DNA from 2 places in the Lysinibacillus sp. OL1 genome. Region 1 is predicted to be linked to the other one. Evidence: riboswitches for the same ligand, from Rfam matches in the RefSeq annotation. Region 1 holds a riboswitch; the other holds the start of a gene.

Region 1 (12,615 bases):
CAGTCAACAGCAAAACTTATAGTAGTACAAGCACCAGCAGGGTATGGTAAAACCACTTTTCTAAGTAGTTGGTTTCAGCAACTTGAGACGGCAGTTGCATGGTATACGGTGGACCAAACAGACAATGATCTAAACCGCTATTGGAAGTATTTAATTCATGCTATTGGTCACTCCTTACAGCCAGAAGCTGCCTCTCGGATTAATTCTATACTCCATGCTCAACCACAGTTACCATTAGAATTTTTAGTGGACTCTCTTTTAAATGAATTATCGCTATCTACTAAAAAGATTCATATAATGATTGATGATTATCATCATATTCATAATGTTACTATCCATCAAGCGATGATTCGACTAATTGATTTCTTACCTGAACATTGCTTTATTTATTTGACTAGTAGATCATCTATTTCATTACCGATTGCAAGGTGGAGATTAAACCATTGCTTGCTTGAAATTGGTTTAGAGCATCTACTTTTTACGTATGAAGAGACAAAAGAATTTTATAAAAATTTAAATAAAAAGCTGGATGTAAAGGTACTTCAAAAGGTTTTTGAGATAACAGAGGGCTGGCCAACAGGGTTGCAATTGACTAATTTAGCAGGTTTCCACAATGTAGACAAAGAGTTTAGAGAAAGTAATTTATATGTGTTCCAATATTTAATGAGTGAGGTTTTTTCCAAACTAGCACCACCCCTACAAATCTTTCTTCTTTATACTTCACTTTTAGAACAATTAACCGCTGATACGTGTAATGTCCTAACAAACCGTACCGATGCTCACCTAGTCTTATTAGAGCTTGATCAACAAGGTTTATTTATTAGCAGAGTAGAAGCAAAAGAACAGGTTTTTCGATATCACAATTTATTTAGAGAAGCATTGCGCCAAGAGTTGAGCAATCGTTTTACTCAGCAGGATATTATTTTTTTATATGAAAAGGCAGCTGTAGCTTTATATAATAATGGGAATTTTTTATCTGCTATAGAGCTTGCTTTAAGCGGCAACGTATTTATGTATGCTGAACAATGGATTCAGGAGCATCTTGTAACATTCCTTTCCTGTGGTCATTCCACATCCTATGTAAAATGGATTGATACATTTTTGTCTAATGGCTATGAGGTACACCCAGAGTTGATGGTAATGTATGCTTATACACTTGCAGCATTACACAATTTAGAAGATGCTTATCAGACGATACTAGAACTAGAACAAAAGCATAGGTCCAATCAATGGATGAATAAAAGTGAGTATGCATCCGCTGTCGATGATTTTCTAGGTGTGAAAGCCTATGTTTTTGTGATGAAAAATGGAGACCTTTCTCAAGCTGGGGAATACATTCGACAAAGACTGGAGAGAAATCCAGTCGGGTCCAAATGGGACGCAATATTTATCCAATATAATCAAACAGAGCCAATGTTGTTTAGAACAAATATTGGATCTCGAGGAAAGTTGCTTTCAGATGAACAGGCTATGTCTTTTTTTGCTAAGTTTAGAACAGGGAAATTTAAAAACTTAAGTATGACGGGCTATAGCTATGGCGTGCGTGCAGAAAAATTATATGAGTGGAACCAATTTGCTGAGCTATCAATAGAATTAGAGGAAGCTATACGTTCTGGACATCAATTTCAAGATGCAGGATTGTTAGTACCGATGTATATTCTTAAAAGTAAAATGGCTGTGTTAGAAGAGCAATATATAGTTGCTCAAGGCGTTTTGGATCATGCAATTGAAGCTGTCAATGAACGCCATTGGATTAATAGTATAAGAGTGATGAAGGCACTTTTATTTTTACGTGAAGACAATATTGTCCAAGCAGAACAGGAGTTAGCTAAGGTCAAAGAAAAAGTAGATAAGGATACGCCATTTTATTTGCTAGTAAAAGCACGTTATTTACTCATGAAAGGACATCCACTAGCAGCACAGCAATTGATTAGACAGGTACAATCGCAGGCACAACAACAAGAACAGCTATCCACTCGTATAGAAGCCACAATATTATTAGCCATATGTTTGGGTGAGCAAGGACAAGCAGATGAGGCGTTAGAAACGTTACACCAAGCATTGAAATTAGCTGAACCTTATAACTATATAAGAACTTTTTTAGATGAGAATAAAATTATTCCCCTTATGAGGGACTATATTGATGTTTGCCAGAAGCATGCTAAAGAAGACTGGGATGAAGTAATCATTAGCTATGTCTATCGATTACTGAATTATGTTCAAGAACTAATACCTGTATTAGAAGTTCTTTCTCCTCGTGAACAAGAAATATTTTCACTACTTTCAGAAGGTGCTTCAAATAAGGAAATAGCAGAGCAACTATTTTTATCTGAAGGGACCATACGCGTGTATCTTTCAGGAATTTACAATAAGCTAGGAGTAAAAAATAGAGCCCAAGCATTGTTATTAAAACAATCCAAATAAAACAAACCGCTATCAATTTATTGATAGCGGTTTATTTTTAGTTAGTGAAAAATTAACATTCCTCAATAGTAGAAGTAAATTGATTTTTTTAAGATAAAGAAGAGTGTTTTTCTTTATAAGGATAAATGTATGGAAACAAAGGAAAGGGGCTATTTGAAGCTGAAAATTTACAGAAGGAGAGAGGATGAATGAAGAAAAACATTACCATTATGCTTATTGTATTACTGCTCTTTTTCCAATGGGGACAATCCCTGACCTATGCGAATGAACAAAATGACATAGAAGAAAAAGCTAAAGAAGCAGGGGGAAATGAAGTAGATAATAAGAGTGAGGTTGATGTTCATGAGCAAATAGATAACGATCGTGATTTAACCAATTTCAATACAAGCGAATTTGAGATACAACCAAATAGCGCAGGTGTAACGATTGTAAAATATTTAGGTGCGGGGGGATCAGTGGTTGTTCCTGAAACCATTGAAGGGAAACCCGTAACAATAATAGGAAATCTCGCGTTTTATGAATCTAACCTAACAGAAATAGTGATTCCTGAAAGTGTAATAACGATAGGCGATTGGGCTTTTGCCAAAACTCAACTAAGCACGATTGTGATTCCCGATAGTGTGGAGGATATAGGACGTTGGACATTCCAAAATAGTAAATTAACAAGCGTAACCATTTCAAAAAACCTCACCACCATAGGAGCTCAAGCATTTTATGGTAATCAGTTAGTACATGTGGACATCCCTGATGGTGTTACGGCTATAGATTATCAGGCTTTCTTTGGAAATCGATTAACAACTGTAAATATTCCTGATAGTGTAACAATAATAGGAGCCCAAGCTTTTACAAACAATCGGATAACAAATATAAAGATTCCAAATAGTGTAACAAGCATAGGAGATGAGGCTTTTGGCTATAATCAGTTAATTAATGTCGAACTTCCAAACAGTATAACAAGTATAGGAAATTATGTATTTGATAGTAATAGGTTAACAACTGTAAATATTCCCAATAGTGTTACTAGTATAGGGATAGGAGCATTCCAAGCTAATTACTTAACGAATGTAGAACTTTCAACTAGTCTTCTTAGTATAGGGAATCTCGCGTTTTTTGGTAATAAGTTAAAAACTATAGTCGTTCCTAATAATGTTATAAGTATAGGTGATTGGGGATTTGGTCAAAATCAACTAACATCTATACAACTTCCTAATAGTCTTCTTAGTATAGGAAATCTGGCATTTTATGATAATCAATTATCGACTGTATCGTTCCCAAACAGTTTAACGAGCATTGGGGATAGGGCATTTGAATATAATCGGTTACAATGGGTTCAATTTAATAGCCCATTAATGTTGGGAGTAAATGCATTTAACAGCCAAGGTAGTACTTTTGACGGTTGGTACCAAGATTTATCATGGGTAACAAAATGGGATGTAAATGTAACACAACCCTTGAGAATTTATGCCAAGGGGAATGTCCAACAGTACACAGTTACATTTGAAACAAATAGTGATGGTACTACCATAGAAGAACAGAAAGTATTGTCTGGGGAAAAGGTGGTAGAACCCGATGTTCCAGTGAAAGCAGGTTTTACATTTGATGGTTGGTATAAGGATGAAGAATTGAATAAACCCTGGAATTTTAATACAGATGTGATAACAGAAAATAAAATCTTGTATGCAAAATGGTTAAAGAATTCGCATACTGTCACATTTCACTCTGATACAGACATTACAACTGTCGAAGTACCAGAAGGAGCGCTACTCAGCAAACCGAGTATTCCAATAAAAGAAGGACATAAATTTATTGGCTGGTTTAATGAAGAACGTACTACAGAATGGAACTTCGACACATTTAGGGTAACGTTTGATATAGATTTATATGCTGTGTGGTTGAAAAATGTATATGGTGTCAGATTTGAAGCAGGAAATAGTACTACCCCTATAATAATTGTCGCAGAATATGGAGATAAGTTGGAAGAGCCAGAACCGCCAATCTTAGCAGGACAAATATTTGCGGGCTGGTATAAAAACCCTGCTTTAACTAAACTATGGGACTTCGCAACAGATGTGGTCACAGAGCACACAACTTTATATGCAAAATGGGATATAGTGCAACAACAGTATGTGGTTCAATTTGAGTCAAATGGTGGAAGTCCGTTACCTAGCCAAACTATAAATTCTTATATGACGGCTACTAAACCAGAAAATCCCGTAAAAGTTGGATATACATTTGCAGGCTGGTATAAGGATAAAAAATTCACAACCCTATGGGAATTTGAAATAGATAAAGTGACAGAAAATATAACCTTATATGCGAAATGGGATTTAGTACAGCAATATGAGCTTAAATTTGAGTCAAATGGTGGAAGTTCAGTTCCAAGTCAAACTTTTACTTCTCCTATGAAGGCTACTAAACCAATTAATCCAACAAAAACGGGGCATCTATTTGTAGATTGGTATAAAGACGCAGAACTCCATAGTCTATGGAATTTTGAGATAGATAGGGTGACGGAGGATACAACTTTATATGCAAAATGGGAAAAGGTCATCCCACAATATACGGTGGATTTCGAAACAAATGGAGGTAGCACAGTAGTATCACAGAAGGTAACTGAAGACACCTTAGCAATAAAGCCAGCAGACCCAACAAAAGCTGGATATGAGTTTGCAGGTTGGTATACAGATGCTGTATTCAGTACACCATGGAATTTTACAACGGATAAGGTAACCGAAAATACAACTTTATATGCTAAATGGAAAAAGGTAGTCGTACAGTATACGGTGAATTTTGAAACGAACGGCGGAAGTGCGATTCCGTCTCAAAAAGTTACTGACAAAGCTAAAGTGACTAAGCCAGCAGATACTACAAAGGCAGGTCATATATTGATAGGGTGGTATAAAGATAAAACGTTGAGTATCCCATGGGAATTTGATATAGACGTGGTAACCGAAAATACAATTTTATATGCAAAATGGGAAAAGGTCATCCCACAATATACGGTGGATTTCGAAACAAATGGAGGTAGCACAGTAGTATCACAGAAGGTAACTGAAGACACCTTAGCAATAAAGCCAGCAGACCCAACAAAAGCTGGATATGAGTTTGCAGGTTGGTATACAGATGCTGTATTCAGTACACCATGGAATTTTACAACGGATAAGGTAACCGAAAATACAACTTTATATGCAAAATGGGAAAAGGTCATCACACAATATACGGTGGTTTTCGAAACAAATGGAGGAAGTGCAGTAACATCACAGAAGGTGATTAAAGATACCTTAGCAACAAAGCCAGTAGATCCAACAAAGGCAGGTTATTTATTTACAGGCTGGTATAAGGATATTGAACTGACGATACCATGGAATTTTTCTAAAGATGTAGTGAAGTCCAGTATCACATTATATGCTCATTGGGTAACAGACGATTCATCGGGTGGTGGAGGAAGTATATCTCCGAATCCAACCCCGATACCAGAGCCAGCCATACCTGAAAAACAAGAACCTAGACCTGAAGAACCAATTGATCCACAACCAACAGAGACAACACCCCAACCAGAGCCAGATATCATCTTCTCAGATATTTCTAAAGGACATTGGGGCTGGGCGATGATTCAGGAGATGGCAAAGCAGGGCATTATTACAGGCTATCAAGATGGCACCTTCAAGCCAAATGCACCAATTCAGCGCCAGCATGCTGCCCTGATATTAACAAGAGCGTTAGCGCTAGAACCGAAAAAAGACGCACGAGAATTTGACGATATACCTAAAAACCATCTCTATTTTGGGGTAATCGATCAGGTGCAACAAGCAGGTCTGTTTGAAGGCATAGATGGGGATTTCCAGCCAACTACTAATATGACACGTGCCCAAATGGCAAAAGTATTAGTCCTTGCCTTTAATTTAACTTCATCGAATAAAGATACTTTCAAGGATGTGCCAAAAACACACTGGGCACATAACTTTATAGCTATACTCGCAGGAAATGGGATCACAATTGGAAATAATGGCAACTTTAGACCAAATGATCCTGTAACACGTGCGGAGTTTGTAGCATTTTTGTATAGAGCTTTGCATCAATAATTAAAAACCTCACCAATCGCTATCCATAAAGCTTTTGGTGAGATTTTTTTGTTCAAATTATTAACATTACTCAATAGTGCGTAAGGATGTAAATTATTATGCTAATAGAAAAGGAAGTGTTTCTATTGAAAATTGCTCGTCTTATCTTCTTCATATTATTCTTAAGTTTAGCTTTTGTATCGATTAAACTTTCAATCAAAACAGATGAAAGGAATTATGATTGGCGTAATAACTCTGATGGTACAGTGACCATTATTCATTACAATGGTCCACATATGGAATTTCCCTTTCCAAGCCGTTTAAATGGCAAAAAAGTTGCTAAAGTAAGCTCAGGGATTTTTCAGAAAAGGGATATATACAGCTTTTTACCAAAAGTTTATTAGTTAAAGACATACTCTGTGTCAAAAAAAGAAATGTATTGTCTTTCTCATCATTTTCTAATTAGACTTTCACCACTTGTATCGTATACGATGAAAAGAAAAGGCGAAGGACGGATTCGACATGACACATCGAATTTTAATTATAGAAGATGAAGAAAATATTGCGAGAGTGCTACAACTGGAGCTTCAATTTGAAGGATATGAGGCAGCGATGGCCCATACAGGAGCAGAAGGCTTACTACAATACCGTGAGCAGCAATGGGATTTAATTTTACTTGATATCATGCTACCTGAGATGAGTGGTATTGATGTGCTAAAGCGTATTCGTGCAACAGAATCCCAAACACCTGTTATCATGCTAACTGCCAAAAGTGAAGTAGAGGATAAGGTAAAGGGCTTGGATTTAGGAGCCAATGATTACGTGACAAAGCCTTTTGAAATTGAGGAGCTACTGGCACGAATTCGCAATGCATTACGGTTTTCGCAGAAGGTGAGTCCAAAGCAAGTTGCACTTACATTTGGCCATTTATCGATAAACGAGCAAACAAGGGAAGTTGTATATTTTGATAAGGAAATTCAGCTGACACCTCGTGAGTATGATTTGTTGTTCTATTTACTAAAGCATCCTAAACAGGTACTGACAAGGGAGCAAATATTAGAGGCTGTGTGGGGCTATGATTATTATGGGGATACAAATGTTGTGGATGTTTATATACGTTATGTCCGACAAAAGCTTGAGGCTGCTAATCCAACACCTCTTATTCAGACAATTCGAGGTGTTGGATATGTGCTAAAGGAACATCGTTATGAGACTTAAAACAAAAATTCATCTACTAACAACATTGCTTATGCTAGTTATTGTAGTGGCAACAAATAGTGGAATTTATTTGTTGTATGAGAAATTTGCCTATGATACGGAATATAATCAGCTCCAGTCACGGGCAAATGATTTAAGCTCTACACTGAGTCAGTTAAATGCACAAACCAACCTACAGCAAGTATTAAGAGCTTATATGCCCACAGAGGGTGCTGTTTATATTTATGATGGTGAACGCTTGAAAACAAAGGTTCAAGCTACCCTTGAAATGCAAGAAGTCCCTGCCATTACCTACACTATGCCTGCTATTTGGATCGACGGAACGGTAGTGGATATAACATTACAGCAATCTATGGAAGAAGTAGAACGGACATTAGATTTGTTAAAGGTCATCTTAGTTGTTGCATCTGTCGTGGCAACGATTCCAATTTTCCTAGCGAGCTTGGTACTTGGGCGACTTATTTTATTACCGCTAGAACGTTTAAATGAGACCATGCGCAAAAGTGCATCTACTGGGAAATATGAAAAAATAGATACTACAGAAAAAGGTGGCGACGAGTTAACAAACATTAACCGTACTTTTAATATGATGATGGAGAAGCTTGAACAACATTATCAAAAGCAACAAGAATTCGTATCAAATGCCTCCCATGAGTTAAAAACCCCTATAACTGTCATTGAAAGTTATGCAAAACTCCTCCTAAGAAGGGGTTTTGATAATCGGGAGGTTGCTCAGGAATCCTTACAAGCCATTGCCAATGAATCATCTCGTATGCATGAAATGGTGTTGCAATTGCTAGAACTAGCTAAAAACAAAGAGCAATTGGACGTTCATTTCGAACAACTAGAGCTTGCCCCTTTCTTAAATAAAGTAGCTTCACAAATGGAACAGGCTTATCATCGAACATTTAGAATTGATGCGCAGATTCCAAAATTTATTTATAGTGATGAAAAAATATTGAAGCAACTACTTTTTATTTTGCTGGATAATGCTAGGAAATATAGTAAGGATGAAGTACGTATTCAAGTCACCGAAACAACCAATCAAGTACGTATTACCATCCAAGATTTTGGTATGGGTATTCCAGTCGAGCATATTCCTCATTTGTTTGAGCGTTTTTATCGTGTAACAGAGGATCGTAATCGTAAAACAGGAGGTTCAGGGCTAGGGCTAGCAATAGCGCATGAACTGGCACAACAATTAGGTATAACGATAGATGTGAAAAGTAAGCTTGGGGAAGGCTCAAGCTTTACTTTATGTATACCAAAGGAGGAACAGCAATGAAAAAGTGGATGTTAGTAATTGTTGTTATTATCCTTTTTTGTAGTGGAGTAATTTGGTTTGTTCAACATCGTTATTTTTACGTTCAACCTCTTAGTGAAGCGCAGGCTATTCGGCATATTGAGACTATCTACAATGGTCATGTTACACAGGTTGAAAAACAAGGAAATACCTTTGAAATGCTTTTTACGCGTGACGATGTCAAGTATGCAGCTATACTCGATGTTACGACACAACAGGTGACTGATCTTATCCTGAAAGAAGGACATAGTAAATTACTATTAACAGAAAAGCAGATCAGACAAATGGTTAAAAAGGAATATGGAGATGTAGAAAGCGTTATGCTTACAGACTCCATTTACACTGTACGTGTTGAAAATGAGGAAATTCAAAAGGATTTAACGTTTGATGGTTATACTGGCGAACTACTGGCTGAGAAAAAGGTTGAGCCACAAGAACAACCTATCGAAGAGCCTATTATAACTGAGCAACAGGCCATTCAAATAGCTCTTAAGCAATTAAAGGGTGAAGTGGATTCAGTTGATTTTGAAGAAACCTCAGAGGGTGGTTATTATTTAGTTGAGATTGAAACGCAGGAGGACGAAGCTACATTTCAAATTCATGCTGTTTCAGGAAAAGTACTGTCTGTAACATGGGATGACGATCATTAAATCATTCTCATGAAATTCTAATGTTTCTCTTATAGTTCTATCATCTTCACTTGGTAAGCTAAGTTTAGATAAAACAAAGGAGAGATGAACATGAAAAAAATGATCATGATTCCAGCACTAGTAATGACACTGGGAGTGGGTGCAGCGATTGGCTCGACGACTTTATTATCAGGAAATGCCCAAGAAAAAAAGGTCTTATCCATGCAGGAAATTGAGAAGAAAGCTCTAGCGGTAGTGGATGGTACAGTTGCCAATATCGAATTTGACCAAAATCAGTTTAGCTCTATTTATGAAGTAGAGGTGTATAAAGATACAGAAGAATATGATTTAAAATTTGATGCTTATAGTGGAAAATTGCTCAAGCAGAAAAAGGAACGTCTAGATGACGATGATTGGGATGATCATATTCCTGCTACGACTGCTACAACAAAAATAATTACAAAAGAGCAGGCTATCAAGACAGCCCAAACAAAAGCAAAGGGTAAAGTGACAAAAATTAAGCTTGATGATGGTGTATATGAAATTGAACTGAAAGACGGTCAATATGAATACGAAGTAGATGTGGATGCAGTCTCTGGGAACATTATCGACTTTGAACAAGGCTTTGATGACTAATATAATGAGCTGTCTTGAAGGTAGAATATACCTTTAAGGCAGTTTTTATTGTTTATATTGTGGGTTTTGACTAGGTATTCAGGAAATTTTCTTTAAGAAGCGATTATTTATATGTTCAAAAAAAGCCTATGCTTTTACTCAAAAAAGAGAAAAATTTTCTTCTTTACTTTTTTAATTAGCAGGCGTAATATGACATCATTATAAAAGTTTCAAATTTCTAAATCGCTGAAGCAACTAAACGCGGGGGAACCAATTTTGATGGATGGCATAGCCATTCTTGGGGTGAATCTCTTCCTTGTGGAGGAGTAGGGCTACTCAGGCCCGAATCCGACAGCTAACCTCGTAAGCGTTAAGAGCAGAAAAGTGGAGCTTGGCAGACGGATGAGCGTCTACAAGTCTTATTTAGTGATGACTTGTAGGCGTTTTTTGATGTAATTTAGAAAGGCGAAACACATTCTATGAAACTAGAAGGTGTTTATCAATGAAATCCTCATTCAAACGTTATGTAATCGGCAAACCATTAAGATCCGATGCGTTAGGGGAACAAAAGCTCAGTAAAACAAAGGCACTGGCCATATTATCGTCAGATGCATTGTCATCAGTAGCCTATGGACCAGAACAAATTTTAATTGTCCTAATGACGGTAGGTGCAATGGCGTTTTGGTATTCTTTACCTATTGCCGCTGGAGTGGTTATTCTACTCGTGGCACTGATTTTATCCTATCGTCAAGTTATCTTCGCCTATCCACATGGGGGAGGCGCCTATGTCGTATCACGAGAAAATTTAGGCGTGAATGCAGGTCTTGTTGCAGGGGGTTCTTTGCTTGTTGATTATATTTTAACGGTAGCAGTAAGTGTGTCGGCCGGGACAGATGCCATTACATCTGCATTTCCAAGTCTTCATGCTTATAATGTACCCATTGCTATTATATTTGTGATTTTCTTAACGATTTTAAACTTGCGAGGTGTAACAGAGTCAGCTTCTATCTTGGCGTACCCAGTTTATCTATTTGTAGGCGTTATGCTGTTGCTAATCGGGATTGGGCTCTATAATGTGGCAACTGGACAGGTGCCTGCAGAGCTACATCCAAAGATTGGCACACCAGTGGCAGGGATTAGCCTATTTATTTTATTAAAGGCATTTGCTTCAGGAAGCTCAGCGTTAACTGGAGTAGAGGCTATTTCTAACGCCATACCTAATTTTAGAAATCCTGCTCCAAATAATGCTGCTAAAACGCTTTTAGCAATGGGCGCCATTTTAGCCGTTTTATTCATCGGGATTGTTAGTCTAGCTTATTTTTATGGCGTTGCACCAACAGCAGAAGCAACAGTCGTTTCCCAACTAGCAGAAGCTAGTGTTGGTCGGAATTTTCTTTATTATATTGTACAGGGGACAACGGCAATGATTTTAGTACTTGCCGCAAACACAGGATATTCAGCATTTCCCTTGCTTGCTGTGAATTTATCGAAGGATGGTTTTATCCCACGAATCTTCCAAATTCGTGGGGACCGTCTTGGCTATTCAAATGGTATTTTAATGCTAGGTATTGCAGCCATTTTTTTAATTATCCTTTTTGACGGGGCCACAGAGCATTTAATTCCGCTCTATGCAGTAGGCGTATTTATTCCCTTTACATTAGCGCAAACGGGAATGATGAGAAAATGGTGGCGCGAAAAACCTAAAGGCTGGGTAGCAAAATTTACGATCAATACAATTGGGGCTGCTATCTCTTTCATCGTGGCAATGATGTTTTTTGTGACAAAAATGCCTCAAGTATGGCCAGTGTTTATCTTTTTACCAATTATTATTTTTGTATTCCATCGCATTAAGCAACATTATCAAGCTGTTGGAGAACAGTTAATATTAAATCATGAGGAACTGGCTACTATTGAGGGAAATGTTTTCATTGTGCCAGTAGCTGGTATAACAAAGGTGGTGGAAAACTCCTTACATTATGCCAAATCACTTAAGGTTGATAAAGTGATTGCCTTTTATGTAGCTTTCAATCAAGCAGATGCAAAAGCTTTTGAAGAGAAGTGGAACGCCTGGCAACCTGATGTACGATTAGTTACCTACTATTCACCATATCGCAGCATTACACAGCCATTAATTAAATTTATTGATAAAGTAGAACATCAATGTACGAAGACAGGTCATAAAGTTACAGTTGTTATCCCTCAATTCTTACCGAAAAAAGGGTGGCATCATATGCTACACAACCAATCGAGTCTTCTCATTCGTACATCACTGTTATTTCACAGAAATGTCGTCATTATGACAGTACCGTTCCATTTATCAAAATAATGCTAGCAAGCTAGAAAATAGTCTGTTATAATCAGTACG
Region 2 (12,615 bases), on a different contig from region 1:
AACAAATTCCATTAACGAATGAGATTACACCAGTAGTCACTACACCAGTTACAACGCCAACTATCAAAGTTCCAGTTGTATTGGCAGAACCAACACTGCAAATCGTTGTTGAGTCGGATATTACACTTAGCCCTGCTGCTACAGAAATCAAACGAGTGAAAAAGAATGTCTTCCTAAATCAAGTGAAACTGGTACCAGTTAGCTTTGCACGTATTGGTGGTACTGATTTCTTTAGAGTAACAAGAGCTAAATTATTTGTAGCAGGACATATTCGGAAAAATATTGAATATGCTTCATCAGCATGTAATGGGGCACTTCGAGATAGAATTGCTGACGTTCCGTTTTCTGGTTTTACAGATCTTATTTTCCCACAAACACCTGGAGGCGCAACACCAATCTTAGGCATTTCCGAGTTTGCTGAAGCGAACTTCCTTAACGAAAGAACACAAATGGATGCTCGATTAGATAAGGCTTTCTTCCAAAATCTTGTTAAATACAATGAACAACCATTTGGTGAATTAGTAGCAGCCAACTTCTTTGAACTTGATTTTTCACCGATTATGGCGGCTCCTGAAGGGACATTCAGCACATTACGTGAAAAAATTGTCTTAGAACTTACTGTAAAAGTATTGCAAATTCAACAAATCCGCCTTGGTGCTGGCAGTAGCGTAATAACGCCTGTTCTTTTAGGACTTACACCTCCTCCTAGTCCTTGATAAATGCTAGTTTAGAGGACAGTAGAAGATTATAATATATTAACAAAGCTGGTAGTACAGATGGATATTTTGTTTGTACTACTAATTTTCTTATAGGAGCTGTCAATCTTTAAAAGCATTTATCAATATTATGAAAAATCAAATACAAGTGAATGATTAGCTTCATTAAAAGGAAAAAGGGTTGCCATATATAATGGGCAACCCTTTTTTCACTATTTATTTCACTGTTTCTAAAACGCGTACAAATTGTCCTTTTGAGTGAGGGTAGCCTGCTTGTGTAATTTTTACTTTTACAAGTTGTCCGATTAGACTTTCTGGACCCTCAAAAACTACTTTTAAGTAATTGTCTGTATAGCCTGTTAGAAGGCCTTCTTCTTCACTGTCATCATGCACAAATTCTTCAGGGATAACTTCTAGCACTTGATCTTCAAAACGAGAAGCATACTCTTTTGCTAGCTGATCGTTTAAAGAGATGAGTCGATGCACACGCTCATTTTTAATGTCTTCATCAATTTGATCTTCCATACGTGCAGCAGGGGTTCCTGTACGAGGAGAGAATGGGAAAACGTGTAGCTCAGAAAATTTATGATCGCGAATAAAGTTATATGTGTCCATAAACTCTTCCTCTGTCTCACCTGGAAAACCAACGATTACATCAGAAGTAACAGCTAAATCAGGTAAAGCCTCATGTAATTTTGTTAAACGTTCACCGAAGAACTCCATTGTATATTTACGACGCATACGTTTTAATACCGTATCAGAACCAGATTGAATAGGGATGTGTAAATGATTCACGACAATCTTTGATTCACGTAGTACTTCAATTACTTCATCTGTTAATTGACTAGCCTCAATGGATGAAATACGAAGACGCTTTAAGCCTGTTACATTGGCCTCTAAATCACGTAGTAATTGAGCAAGATTATAATCTTTTAAATCCTGACCATAGCCACCTGTATGAATACCAGTTAAGACAATTTCAAGATAACCAGCATCTACTAATTGCTGTGCTTGATGTAATACTTCTTGTGGGTCACGAGAACGCATTAAACCACGTGCCCATGGAATAATACAAAATGTACAGAAATTGTTACAGCCTTCTTGGATTTTTAACGAAGCACGTGTACGGTCTGTAAATGCTGGTACATCTAATTCTTCGTATACTCGGTTTTTCATAATGTTACGTACAGCATTAATCGGTTGTCGTTCCGCACGATATTGTTCAATATAACCAAGTAATTTCGTACGATCTTGTGTTCCAACAACAATATCAACACCAGGGATTGCCATAATTTCTGCAGGGGATGTTTGTGCATAGCATCCTGTTACACAAATAACTGCATCCGGATTTTGGCGAATTGCTCGACGAATAACCTGACGTGATTTTTTATCTCCAGTATTCGTAACTGTGCATGTATTAATGACGTAAACGTCTGCTTGTTGATCAAATTCTGTTCGATCATAGCCTTCTTCTTTAAACAGCTGCCAAATTGCTTCTGTTTCGTAATGATTTACTTTACAACCTAGAGTATGAAAACTCACGATTTTTGATCGCTCGTTACTCATGATATATATCATCCTTTCAATTCACATTACCTTGTGTTTCCAAACATTTAATAAGTTTTTCGTTGTACATATTTTAGATACGTGATTTATGATAACATAATCCTTATAAAATCAGTACATATAAGATTTTTTTGTGAAATAATTAAGTTATCACTTTCTATACAATCTTTTGAGGACTTCAGATAAACATGACTCGTTCTGTAATGTTTATATTTGGGTGTTCATTATATAGAAAGAAATTAGACGCCATCGCGAAAAAATGATATGATTCGAAGAGGTACGTACATCTTGTTTAATGAAGGAGCGTTCAACAATGGAAAAAAATTTTGCACGTATGATTGATCATACATTATTAAAGGCTGAGGCAACAAAAGAACAAATTGAAAAATTATGTGCAGAAGCTAAACAATTTAACTTTGCTTCTGTTTGTGTAAATCCAACTTGGGTAAAACGTAGTAGTGAATTATTACAGGGTACAGACGTGTTAGTTTGTACGGTTATCGGCTTCCCACTTGGTGCCAATACGCCAGCAGTCAAAGCATTTGAAGCAAAAGACGCCATTGCTAACGGTGCAAAAGAAGTAGATATGGTTATTAATATCGGTGCGTTGAAAGATAAAAACTATGAGCTTGTACAGGCAGATATCGCAGCTGTGGTAGAAGCAGCTAAAGATAGCGCACTTGTAAAAGTCATTATTGAATCATGCTTACTAACAGACGAAGAAAAAGTGAAAGCATGTGAGTTAGCTTTAGCAGCGGGTGCTGACTATGTGAAAACATCTACAGGTTTTTCTACTGGTGGAGCAACAGCAGAGGATATCGCGCTGATGCGTAAAACTGTAGGTCCAGAACTTGGTGTAAAAGCATCAGGTGGTGTTCGTAGCTTAGAGGACATGAAAAAAATGGTAGAAGCAGGTGCGACTCGTATTGGGGCTAGCTCTGGTGTAGCTATTATGAATGGTTTAATTGCCGACTCCAACTATTAATATTATCTTTTTATAGCGCCATAAGCTCATGTGTACATTGACATGAGCTTATGGCTTCTTTGTGTTTAATCAGCATAATAATTTTCTATGCACATATACTCCACTGATGAATGTAAATACAGAAAGGAGGATGTCATGTTTACACAGTATAAGTCTTGGAGGCCCTATATTAGCCCCTTTGATCCTTGTAAGCCTATAGAAGTTAAATATTATGCAACACCCCCACAATTATATATGGGTTTTCAACCACCTGGACTTCCACAATTTCCAACCGCAAGAGAAGCGCTAATGGCGGGTACACTATGGCCACAGTTGTTTAGCCCATATCCATTTCCCCTAAAAGGAGGGAGGAAGCATGACTAAAAAGATGCCGCCCGAATTTTATAAGCAATTAGAAGAAATACAAGCAATTGATTTCGTCATTGTTGAATTAAACCTCTATTTAGACACTCATCCGCACGATTATGACGCTATTCAGCAATTTAATGAAAATACAGAGAAAAGTATGAAACTTAAAATTGATTTTGAGCAAAAGTATGGACCACTCATGAATTTTGGGAGAAGCTATTCGAATTTTCCTTTTAACTGGATTGATACACCATGGCCATGGCAAGTCTAAACAAAAGACTAGGAGGAAAAATCTTTGTGGTATTATGAAAAGAAACTCCAGTATCCGGTAAAAGTTAGTACATGTAACCCAATGCTTGCAAAGTTTTTAATTGAACAATATGGAGGAGCGGATGGGGAACTGGCAGCAGCTCTACGCTACATGAATCAGCGCTATACGATTCCTGACAAAGTAGTAGGGTTATTGACCGATATAGCAACAGAGGAATTTTCACATTTAGAAATGATTGCCACGATGATTTATAAGCTAACAAAAGATGCAACACCAGAAATGCTGAAAGAAGCTGGTTTGGGTGATCATTATGTAAATCACGATCGGGCTCTGTTTTATCAAAATGCCTCAGGTGTACCATTCACAGCAACCTATATTCAAGCAAAGGGCGACCCTATCGCGGACTTGTATGAGGATATTGCAGCTGAAGAAAAGGCACGTGCCACATATCAATGGATTATTGACTTATCAGATGACACGGATTTAAATGATAGTTTGAAGTTTTTACGTGAACGGGAAATTGTTCATTCCCAACGCTTCAGAGAGGCTGTTGAAATTTTAAAAGATGATAGAGATCAAAAGAAAGTTTTCTAAGACAAAAAGGCTGTATCAAGTTGAGCTTGAAACAGCCTTTTTGTGGTTACTGAATATTTGAGAATAAGCTAAGATCTTTTCGATGACCAATCATTACTAATAAATCTTCCTTTTCAATAATTTGCTCAGGAGAAGGGGAGATAATAATTTCTCCCTCGCGCACAATTGCAATTACACTGACGTTATATTTTGCGCGCAAGTCTAAATCACGAAGGTTTTGTCCAGCCATTTTGGAAGGAATCATAATTTCTTCAATGCTGTATTCCTTTGATAATTCGATATAATTCAACATATTTGGTGATAGGAGTTGATTAGCCACACGTTCACCCATATCTCTTTCTGGGTAAATAATCCAATCAGCTCCTACTTTATCTAACACTTGCCCATGTCTTTTACCAAGTGCCTTTGCAATCACTTTTTTGATCCCTAGCTCTTTTAATAAAGAGACGGTTAAAATACTAGATTGCATATCATTACCGATCGCCACGATAACACAATCGAAGTTACCAATACCAATCGATTTTAAGGCTTTTTCTTCTGTTGTATCTGCTACCACAGCGTGAGTCACATAGGGTTCGGCATCCTCTACTCTTTCTTCATTTATATCAATTCCTAATATTTCCTGTCCAGCTTCATGCAATCTGCGAGCGACGCTTGTTCCGAATCTACCTAAGCCAATCACAGCGTATTGTTTAATGGTCATAGCGTTCTGTCTTCCTCTCATTTGGTTATCCAATCATAATATTTCCTTTTGGGTGGCGGAAACTCTCTTTTTTTCTTCGTTTTGCAATGGCAAAAGCAATGGTTAGTGGTCCTACTCTTCCTGCGAACATTGTAATAATCAGAAGAAGACGACCAGCAGGTGTTAGCTCTGGAGTTAGGCCCATCGAAAGACCAACAGTACCAAACGCAGAGGTAGCCTCAAATAAGTACATCATAAAGCTATGATGCTGTTCCGTGATACTGAGAAGAATCGTCACGACTACAACAATTAATCCTCCACACATTGTAACCGTCAAAGCCTTTAAGATAGTTTCAGTAACAATTCTACGTTTAAAGAGAACGACATCTTCTTTTCCTCGAATTTGTGACCACATAGTAGCTACTAAAACAGCAAAGGTTGTGATTTTAATACCTCCAGCAGTCGACCCAGAGCCTGCCCCAATAAACATGAAAAGAATCATTAAAAATAATGTAGAATGCGTTAAGTCCCCAATAGCCAGTGTATTGGAGCCAGCAGTTCGTGGTGTAACCGCTTGGTAAAGGGAACCTAACACTTTACCCCATTCGGATAATGGTCCCAGTGTCTTTTGGTTGCCATACTCAAACAAAAATATCAAAATGGTTCCACTAACAGTGAGCAAAAGTGTCGTTACTAAGACTATTTTTGAATGGACAGAAAGCCTTTTAGTCACACGATATTCATATAATTCATTCATCACAATAAAGCCTAATCCGCCGATTGTAATAAGAGTACAGATGGTGAAAACAACAAAGGGATCATCAACATAGGCAGTCATTCCGTTAAAGCCACCCATTAAATCGAAGCCAGCGTTGTTGAAGTTGGATATGGCATGAAAAAATCCAAAATAAAGGGCCTTTCCAATAGGCATATCAAAAGAAAAACGAATGGATAGAATAAGACCACCGATTATTTCAATACATGCTGTAAAGAGTAATATTCTTTTCACTAATCGAACAAGACCAGCAATGGAGATATTATTAAATGCTTCTTTTAGCAGCAGTCTTTCTTTTAATGAAATTTTCTTTCCAAGCAGTAAAAATAATAATGTGGCAAATGTCATAAATCCTAAACCGCCAATTTGGATTAAGAATAAAAGAACCACTTCGCCAAAAGTAGAGAAGGTATCACCTGTATCGACTACAATTAAACCTGTGACACAAGTAGCTGATGTAGCAGTGAATAAAGCATCTAAAAAGGGCAAACCCTTCCCATCCTCAGTAGAAAATGGCATTGTTAAAAGAAACGTACCTATGGCAATGATGAGGGCAAAGCCCAATACAAGAACTTTGGGAGGATTTAATGCTCTTTTAAAATTGTTCATTTAATTTTTCCTCAATTCTGAATAGTAAACAACTGTTTGTTAGATGGCATAATAAAAAGACCTACGATTAGAGCATGAAAAGGGTAGAAAGCATGCTAATAATGGTGGTCAATAACGACCTCCTTCGCTTTAGCCGACGAAGTTAGCTGACGGGTAGGATGGCGAAAGAGCTTTCTCATCCCTTCTGCTAAAGCAGAATTAACCCCAAAAGATTGGTTCCTCCGTTCTCAAATAGTTGAGATTTGGCCGATATGAAATTGAATGTGATTTATTCTACGCCCTTATTCTATTTTTTGTAAACCCCTTAATTGTTAAGAAAATGTAATTATTTTTATTGTGGGCGAATTGTGTATGAATAATTCGAGCAAAAATAAAACCAAAAATTCACTTGATAATTTCGCATACTTTCTATTGACCATTATTAGACAATACGATATAATTTTTTAGTACACAACAGAAGGTGATTTGCCTAATTGTGTATTGACGTGTGTTCGGAGGGAGGGAAAGAGAGATGTCAAAAACTGTCGTTCGCAAAAACGAATCGCTTGAAGATGCTCTTCGCCGCTTCAAACGTACTGTATCAAAAAGTGGTACAATTCAAGAAGTTAGAAAGCGCGAGTTCTACGAAAAACCTAGCGTAAAACGTAAAAAGAAATCAGAAGCTGCACGTAAACGTAAGTGGTAATTTAATTTCCCATTAAAAATCCCTACGTTCATAACACGCAATTGTATGATTCACTGAGCAGACAAAGTTATACCTGAAATTAATCACATTTTTGATTAATTTCAGGTATTTTACATTGCTCAACTTTACGTACATATGAAAAAGCCGAATGAATCAAAATGATTTCATTCGGCTTTTTTTCGCATACTAAGTGTTGATAATTGGGATTAGATCTAGTGATAAATAAGTGAATAAATTTTTAAGATTTGTGAAACTTTTCGCATGATTGACCGTATATACAGAGGAGAGGCATGTTAGAAGGGAGGGGAAAAGATGCGAAAACGGAGAATCCTCAGCTATTTACTAGTGATATGGATGACTTTTTTGTTAGCGTTTCCATTAACTTCGGCTTTTGCCAGTAATAAGGTTTATCATGTTCCGATTCGTAATGAAGTAGAGCGAGGACTTCATGCATTTTTAGAACGAGCTTTTAAAGAGGCTGAAGAAAACAATGCAGAGGCAATTATCTTAGAAATACATACGCCTGGCGGTTTTGTGAATGCAGCAAGCGATATCGCCATGCTTATGGATGCAACGCAAATAAAAACGATTGCTTATATTAATAAGGATGCGCACTCAGCAGGAGCGTTTTTAGCCTTACATGCGGATAAGATCTACATGGTTCCAAATGGAACAATTGGTGCAGCAGCAGTTATCGATTCAGCAGGTAATGCAGCCGACCTAAAGGCCAATAGCGCTTGGCTTGCTCAAATGAAAGCAGCAGCAGAAACGTCAGGGCGCGACCCTAAATATGCATTAGCAATGGCAGATACCAACTATGAACTACCAGAATACCGTGCTGGCGGAAAGAATTTGTTAACCCTATCAGCCTCAGAGGCAGCAAAGGTTAAATATTCTGAAGGGACGGTTAAAGATTTTCAGGAGCTTTTAGAAGTAACCAACTTGAATGGTAGTGATGTTGTTCCCATTGAACCAACCTTTTCTGAAAAGTTAGCTCGTTTTATTACAAATCCCATCATTGTACCTATTCTATTGTCTATCGCTAGCTTAGGACTTGTGATGGAGCTTTATTCGCCAGGATTTGGTGTTCCAGGTATAATGGGCTTATCAGCACTTGGTTTATTTTTCTTTGGACATATGGTGGCCGGCTTTGCGGGATATGAAACATTATTGTTATTTATTGTTGGCTTAGCCCTTTTAATTGCAGAGTTTTTTGTCCCCGGTGGAATTATTGGTATTTTAGGTGGTGTCTTAATAGTACTAAGTCTGATACTGGCAGGTGCAAATATGATGCAAATGATAGTAGCAATTCTCATTGCGCTTGTGATAGCGATGATAGGAATGGTGATTCTGATGAAATTTTTCGGAAAAAAACTGCATGTCTTAAACAGGCTTGTGTTAATGGATGCAACCACGACAGAAGAAGGGTATGTATCCAATGTGAATCGCACAGAACTGTTAGGAAAAATTGGGAAAACGCTTACGCCACTTCGTCCATCTGGAACAATGGTACTTGGTAGTGAACGCATTGATATTGTATCAGAAGGTGGCTATATCGATGTTAATCAACATGTAGAAATTATTAAAGTTGAAGGCTCACGCATTGTTGTGAGACAAACAGATAAAGAGATGGAGGAATAGAAAATGGGTTTTGATTTAGCTTTGATTGGTCCTATTGCTGGACTAGTTATTTTATTCATTGTGCTTGCGGTATTCTTTACCTTTGTACCCGTAGCATTGTGGATTTCTGCATTAGCAGCAGGTGTACGTGTGAGTATTTTCACATTAATTGGGATGCGCTTACGTCGTGTTATCCCGTCTCGAATTGTTAATCCGTTGATTAAAGCACATAAAGCTGGTTTACCTGTAACGATTAATCAGTTAGAGAGTCACTATTTAGCAGGTGGTAATGTTGACCGTGTAGTGAATGCCTTAATTGCGGCTCACCGTGCCAATATAGAGCTGTCATTTGAACGTTGTGCAGCAATTGATTTAGCTGGGCGTGATGTATTAGAAGCTGTTCAAATGTCTGTTAATCCAAAAGTTATTGAAACACCGTTCATTTCAGGTGTAGCAATGAACGGGATTGAAGTAAAAGCAAAGGCTCGTATTACCGTGCGTGCCAACATCGAGCGTTTAGTCGGTGGTGCTGGTGAAGAAACAGTTATTGCTCGTGTTGGTGAGGGTATTGTTTCAACTATCGGTTCAGCGACACATCATACAGAAGTTTTAGAAAATCCAGATATGATTTCGCAAACAGTATTATCTAAAGGGTTAGATTCAGGAACAGCCTTTGAAATCTTGTCCATTGATATTGCCGATGTAGATATCGGTAAAAATATCGGTGCAGAATTACAGATTGAACAAGCACAAGCAGATAAAAACATTGCACAAGCAAAAGCCGAGGAACGTCGTGCTATGGCTGTTGCAAATGAGCAAGAAATGATTGCACGTGTTCAAGAGATGAAGGCGAAAGTAGTAGAAGCAGAGGCAGAAGTACCACAAGCGATGGCTGAAGCCTTACGTTCTGGTAATCTTGGTATTATGGATTATATGAACTATCGTAATATCCAAGCGGATACAGCGATGCGCGATTCGATTTCAAAAGTGAGCACAGATAAACCTGAAACAAATGAACCTAATGCTTAATAACGGAAAGGAGCAGAACTAATAATATGGAACAATTAATACTCTTTGCCATAATTGCCATAGTCAGCTCTATTTTCGGAAAATCAAAAAATAAAAAGCCTCAGAAGCAGATGCCTCCTTTTAATAAAGATACCGTGGTAGAGCCTCCAGTTACGGAGAAAGCGCCACATCGGACTGGGAAAGCACAGAGTTTTGAAGATTTTGCACGAGAATTTATAGGAGATTGGATTCCAGAAAATGAGAAAGTCGAGGAACCTAAAAAGTTTGTTGAAGCACAAGTGAAAAAAGAAATGCCAAGCTATGTTGCCCCAACTGTCATTCCCGCAGATATCCCTAGCCGTTCTTCTAATCGAGAAGGTCGAGGACGATTAGCTGCTGGAAAAAAGGAAGTGCAATCAGTTGGCACAAATTCGACTTTACAACTACCTCAATCTAAAAATGATCTTATGCAAGCAATCGTGATGGCTGAAATATTAGGTCCACCGAAATCAAAAAGAAAATAACTAGCATGTCCTCCTTTTTCGATGCATATATTGCCGAAGAAGGAGGCATTTTTTTATGAAAAAATTATTTCAATTAACGCCACTACTTGAGTTGTTAGAATACGAATCATTAAAAATTATTGGACCCTACCGTTTTATTCATGCAGATGCGACGACCTGTTCGTTTGTCTATGCAGATTATCATATTACTGTCAATGCGGATTCAGTGACAATCAATGCGCTCAAAGAAGAAATGCTACATCTCACTGTTGACAATCTACAGGAGCTTCATATGAAAATGACAAAGAATATGGGTGTGAGCAAAAATGTGGAATAATCGGCCAATTATTATACGTATAAAGCGCCATGAAAATGTTCATCCTTTTATTCAAGCATTGCACGCTCAACATGTCCCATTAAAGCGTGTTGTCTTTCGTGAGCAGGAAGTTTCCTTTGAAACGACGATGCATTATCTACCAAAAATTCGCCGTGTACGAAGACGTTTTCGCTTAAAAATGGCTGTATTTTATGCAGATGAGCTTCAAGTTTTTCGAGCGCAAATTTGGACTTTATTGGGCTTAGCCTTTATGATTGCTATTCCAATTCTTTGTGCACAAGTCATATGGCGAGTGGACATAGAAGCCGCAACACCAGAACTAGAGCAGCGTTTAGGTAAGACCTTTCATGAAACCTTTCAATTAGAAACCCCTTTATCTCAAAAAAGGTTACCTTCCAATACGGTTATACGACAAAAACTGTTAGAGCAACACCGAGAGCTATCATGGGTTCATATTGATAAACATGGCGGACGAGTAATTTTGAGACCACAAGAATCACCTAAACAAACAGAGCAAACAACTGATAAATTAGCCTCCCATATAGTAGCAACGAAAAGTGGTGTCATTACACATTTTAATATACAGCATGGCGAGCGAAAAATTTCAGTAAATGATACAGCCTACGAGGGTGACGTCCTCGTAAGTGGGGTATTAGAAAGTGGTACAGATCAAGTTTTTGTAGGGGCGAAGGGAGAGGTTTATGCAGACTATTGGCTTGAATGTTCATTTAAAATTCCAACAAAAATTACTGTGGAAACCTTGCAGCAAAAGCAATGGCGAGTGTTGATAAAGGGTATACATCAGGAAAAGGTGGATTATGTACAAAGAAAAGATTTACCGAATTGGCTATCCCCCTATGTTTCAATTGTAGAGGAGCAACAGACGAAAACGATGCAAGTAGAGTTAGATGAATCGAAAATTGAGTCATTGCTGATTCCTTTATTGCATGAAAAAGTATTACGTTCGTTACCTGCAAAAACAATCATCAAGAAAGAAAACCTTTTACAGGCAAAGTGGGGGAATGGTACAGTTGAAGGGAAAGTTCTATTTTTAGTCAATGAAAACATTGCAAGTCCAATACAAGGCCTACAAGGAGAATGATTATGTCAGAACAGTTAACTGTATTACAGGTGGATAATCCAAATGAAGCGGTTATGCTACTAGGTATTTCCGATGCAAATATGAAATTAGTTGAAGAAGCACTTAATGTTCATATCATTACGCGTGGTGAACAAATTCAACTTGCGGGTGAAGAAAATGCTAAGGAACAGGCAACATTTCTTCTGCATGCTTTATTGAAGGTCATTCGCAAAGGAATTAATATTGATCAACGTGATGTCACAACAGCTATTGAAATGACACAAAAAGGAACAATCGAGTATTTTGCAGAACTATATGATGAAGAAATAGCACGCACGACGAAAGGTAAGTCAATTCGTGCAAAAACAATTGGTCAACGAGAATACATACAAGCAATCCGTCATAAAGACGTTGTTTTCGGTATTGGTCCAGCCGGTACTGGGAAAACGTATTTAGCGGTAGTCATGGCAACACAGGCACTTAAAAACGGCCATGTTAAGAGAATTATTTTAACTCGTCCTGCTGTTGAAGCTGGAGAATCTCTAGGCTTTCTTCCAGGGGATTTAAAGGAAAAGGTCGATCCATATTTACGACCTCTCTACGACGCTTTAAACGACATCTACGGCTCGGAACAGACACAGCGGCTAATTGAACGCGGAACAATTGAAATCGCCCCTTTAGCCTATATGCGTGGCCGTACATTAGATGATGCCTTTGTTATTTTAGATGAAGCACAAAATACAACACATCAACAAATGAAAATGTTCCTAACTCGTCTAGGCTTCGGCTCTAAAATGGTCATCACAGGTGATAAAACACAAATCGACTTACCCAA

What was found. Region 1 has a riboswitch for cyclic di-AMP ahead of EW028_RS21875 (APC family permease). Riboswitches for the same ligand answer to the same signal wherever they lie in the genome.
Region 2: it holds a riboswitch for cyclic di-AMP, as region 1 does, so the genes downstream of both, EW028_RS08370 (TrkH family potassium uptake protein) here and EW028_RS21875 (APC family permease) in region 1, are expected to answer to the same signal.

Annotation. Positions count from the first base shown of each region.
Region 1 is NZ_SJDS01000017.1:14,027-26,641, forward strand. Features, by position in the region: gene EW028_RS21840 (winged helix-turn-helix domain-containing protein) at 1-2,424, shown strand, start outside; gene EW028_RS21845 (InlB B-repeat-containing protein) at 2,613-6,506, shown strand; gene EW028_RS21850 (hypothetical protein) at 6,605-6,889, shown strand; gene EW028_RS21855 (response regulator transcription factor) at 7,008-7,703, shown strand; gene EW028_RS21860 (sensor histidine kinase) at 7,693-8,988, shown strand; gene EW028_RS21865 (PepSY domain-containing protein) at 8,985-9,656, shown strand; gene EW028_RS21870 (PepSY domain-containing protein) at 9,747-10,271, shown strand; cyclic di-AMP (ydaO/yuaA leader) riboswitch at 10,485-10,634, shown strand; gene EW028_RS21875 (APC family permease) at 10,753-12,576, shown strand.
Region 2 is NZ_SJDS01000003.1:233,151-245,765, forward strand. Features, by position in the region: gene EW028_RS08335 (CsxC family protein) at 1-716, shown strand, start outside; gene mtaB (tRNA (N(6)-L-threonylcarbamoyladenosine(37)-C(2))-methylthiotransferase MtaB) at 933-2,282, opposite strand; gene deoC (deoxyribose-phosphate aldolase) at 2,596-3,267, shown strand; gene EW028_RS08350 (spore coat associated protein CotJA) at 3,403-3,630, shown strand; gene EW028_RS08355 (spore coat protein CotJB) at 3,623-3,886, shown strand; gene EW028_RS08360 (manganese catalase family protein) at 3,911-4,480, shown strand; gene EW028_RS08365 (potassium channel family protein) at 4,527-5,183, opposite strand; gene EW028_RS08370 (TrkH family potassium uptake protein) at 5,209-6,546, opposite strand; cyclic di-AMP (ydaO/yuaA leader) riboswitch at 6,663-6,804, opposite strand; gene rpsU (30S ribosomal protein S21) at 7,058-7,231, shown strand; gene EW028_RS08380 (NfeD family protein) at 7,544-8,872, shown strand; gene floA (flotillin-like protein FloA) at 8,876-9,880, shown strand; gene EW028_RS08390 (hypothetical protein) at 9,907-10,383, shown strand; gene EW028_RS08395 (hypothetical protein) at 10,439-10,699, shown strand; gene EW028_RS08400 (sporulation protein YqfD) at 10,689-11,801, shown strand; gene EW028_RS08405 (PhoH family protein) at 11,804-12,615, shown strand, end outside.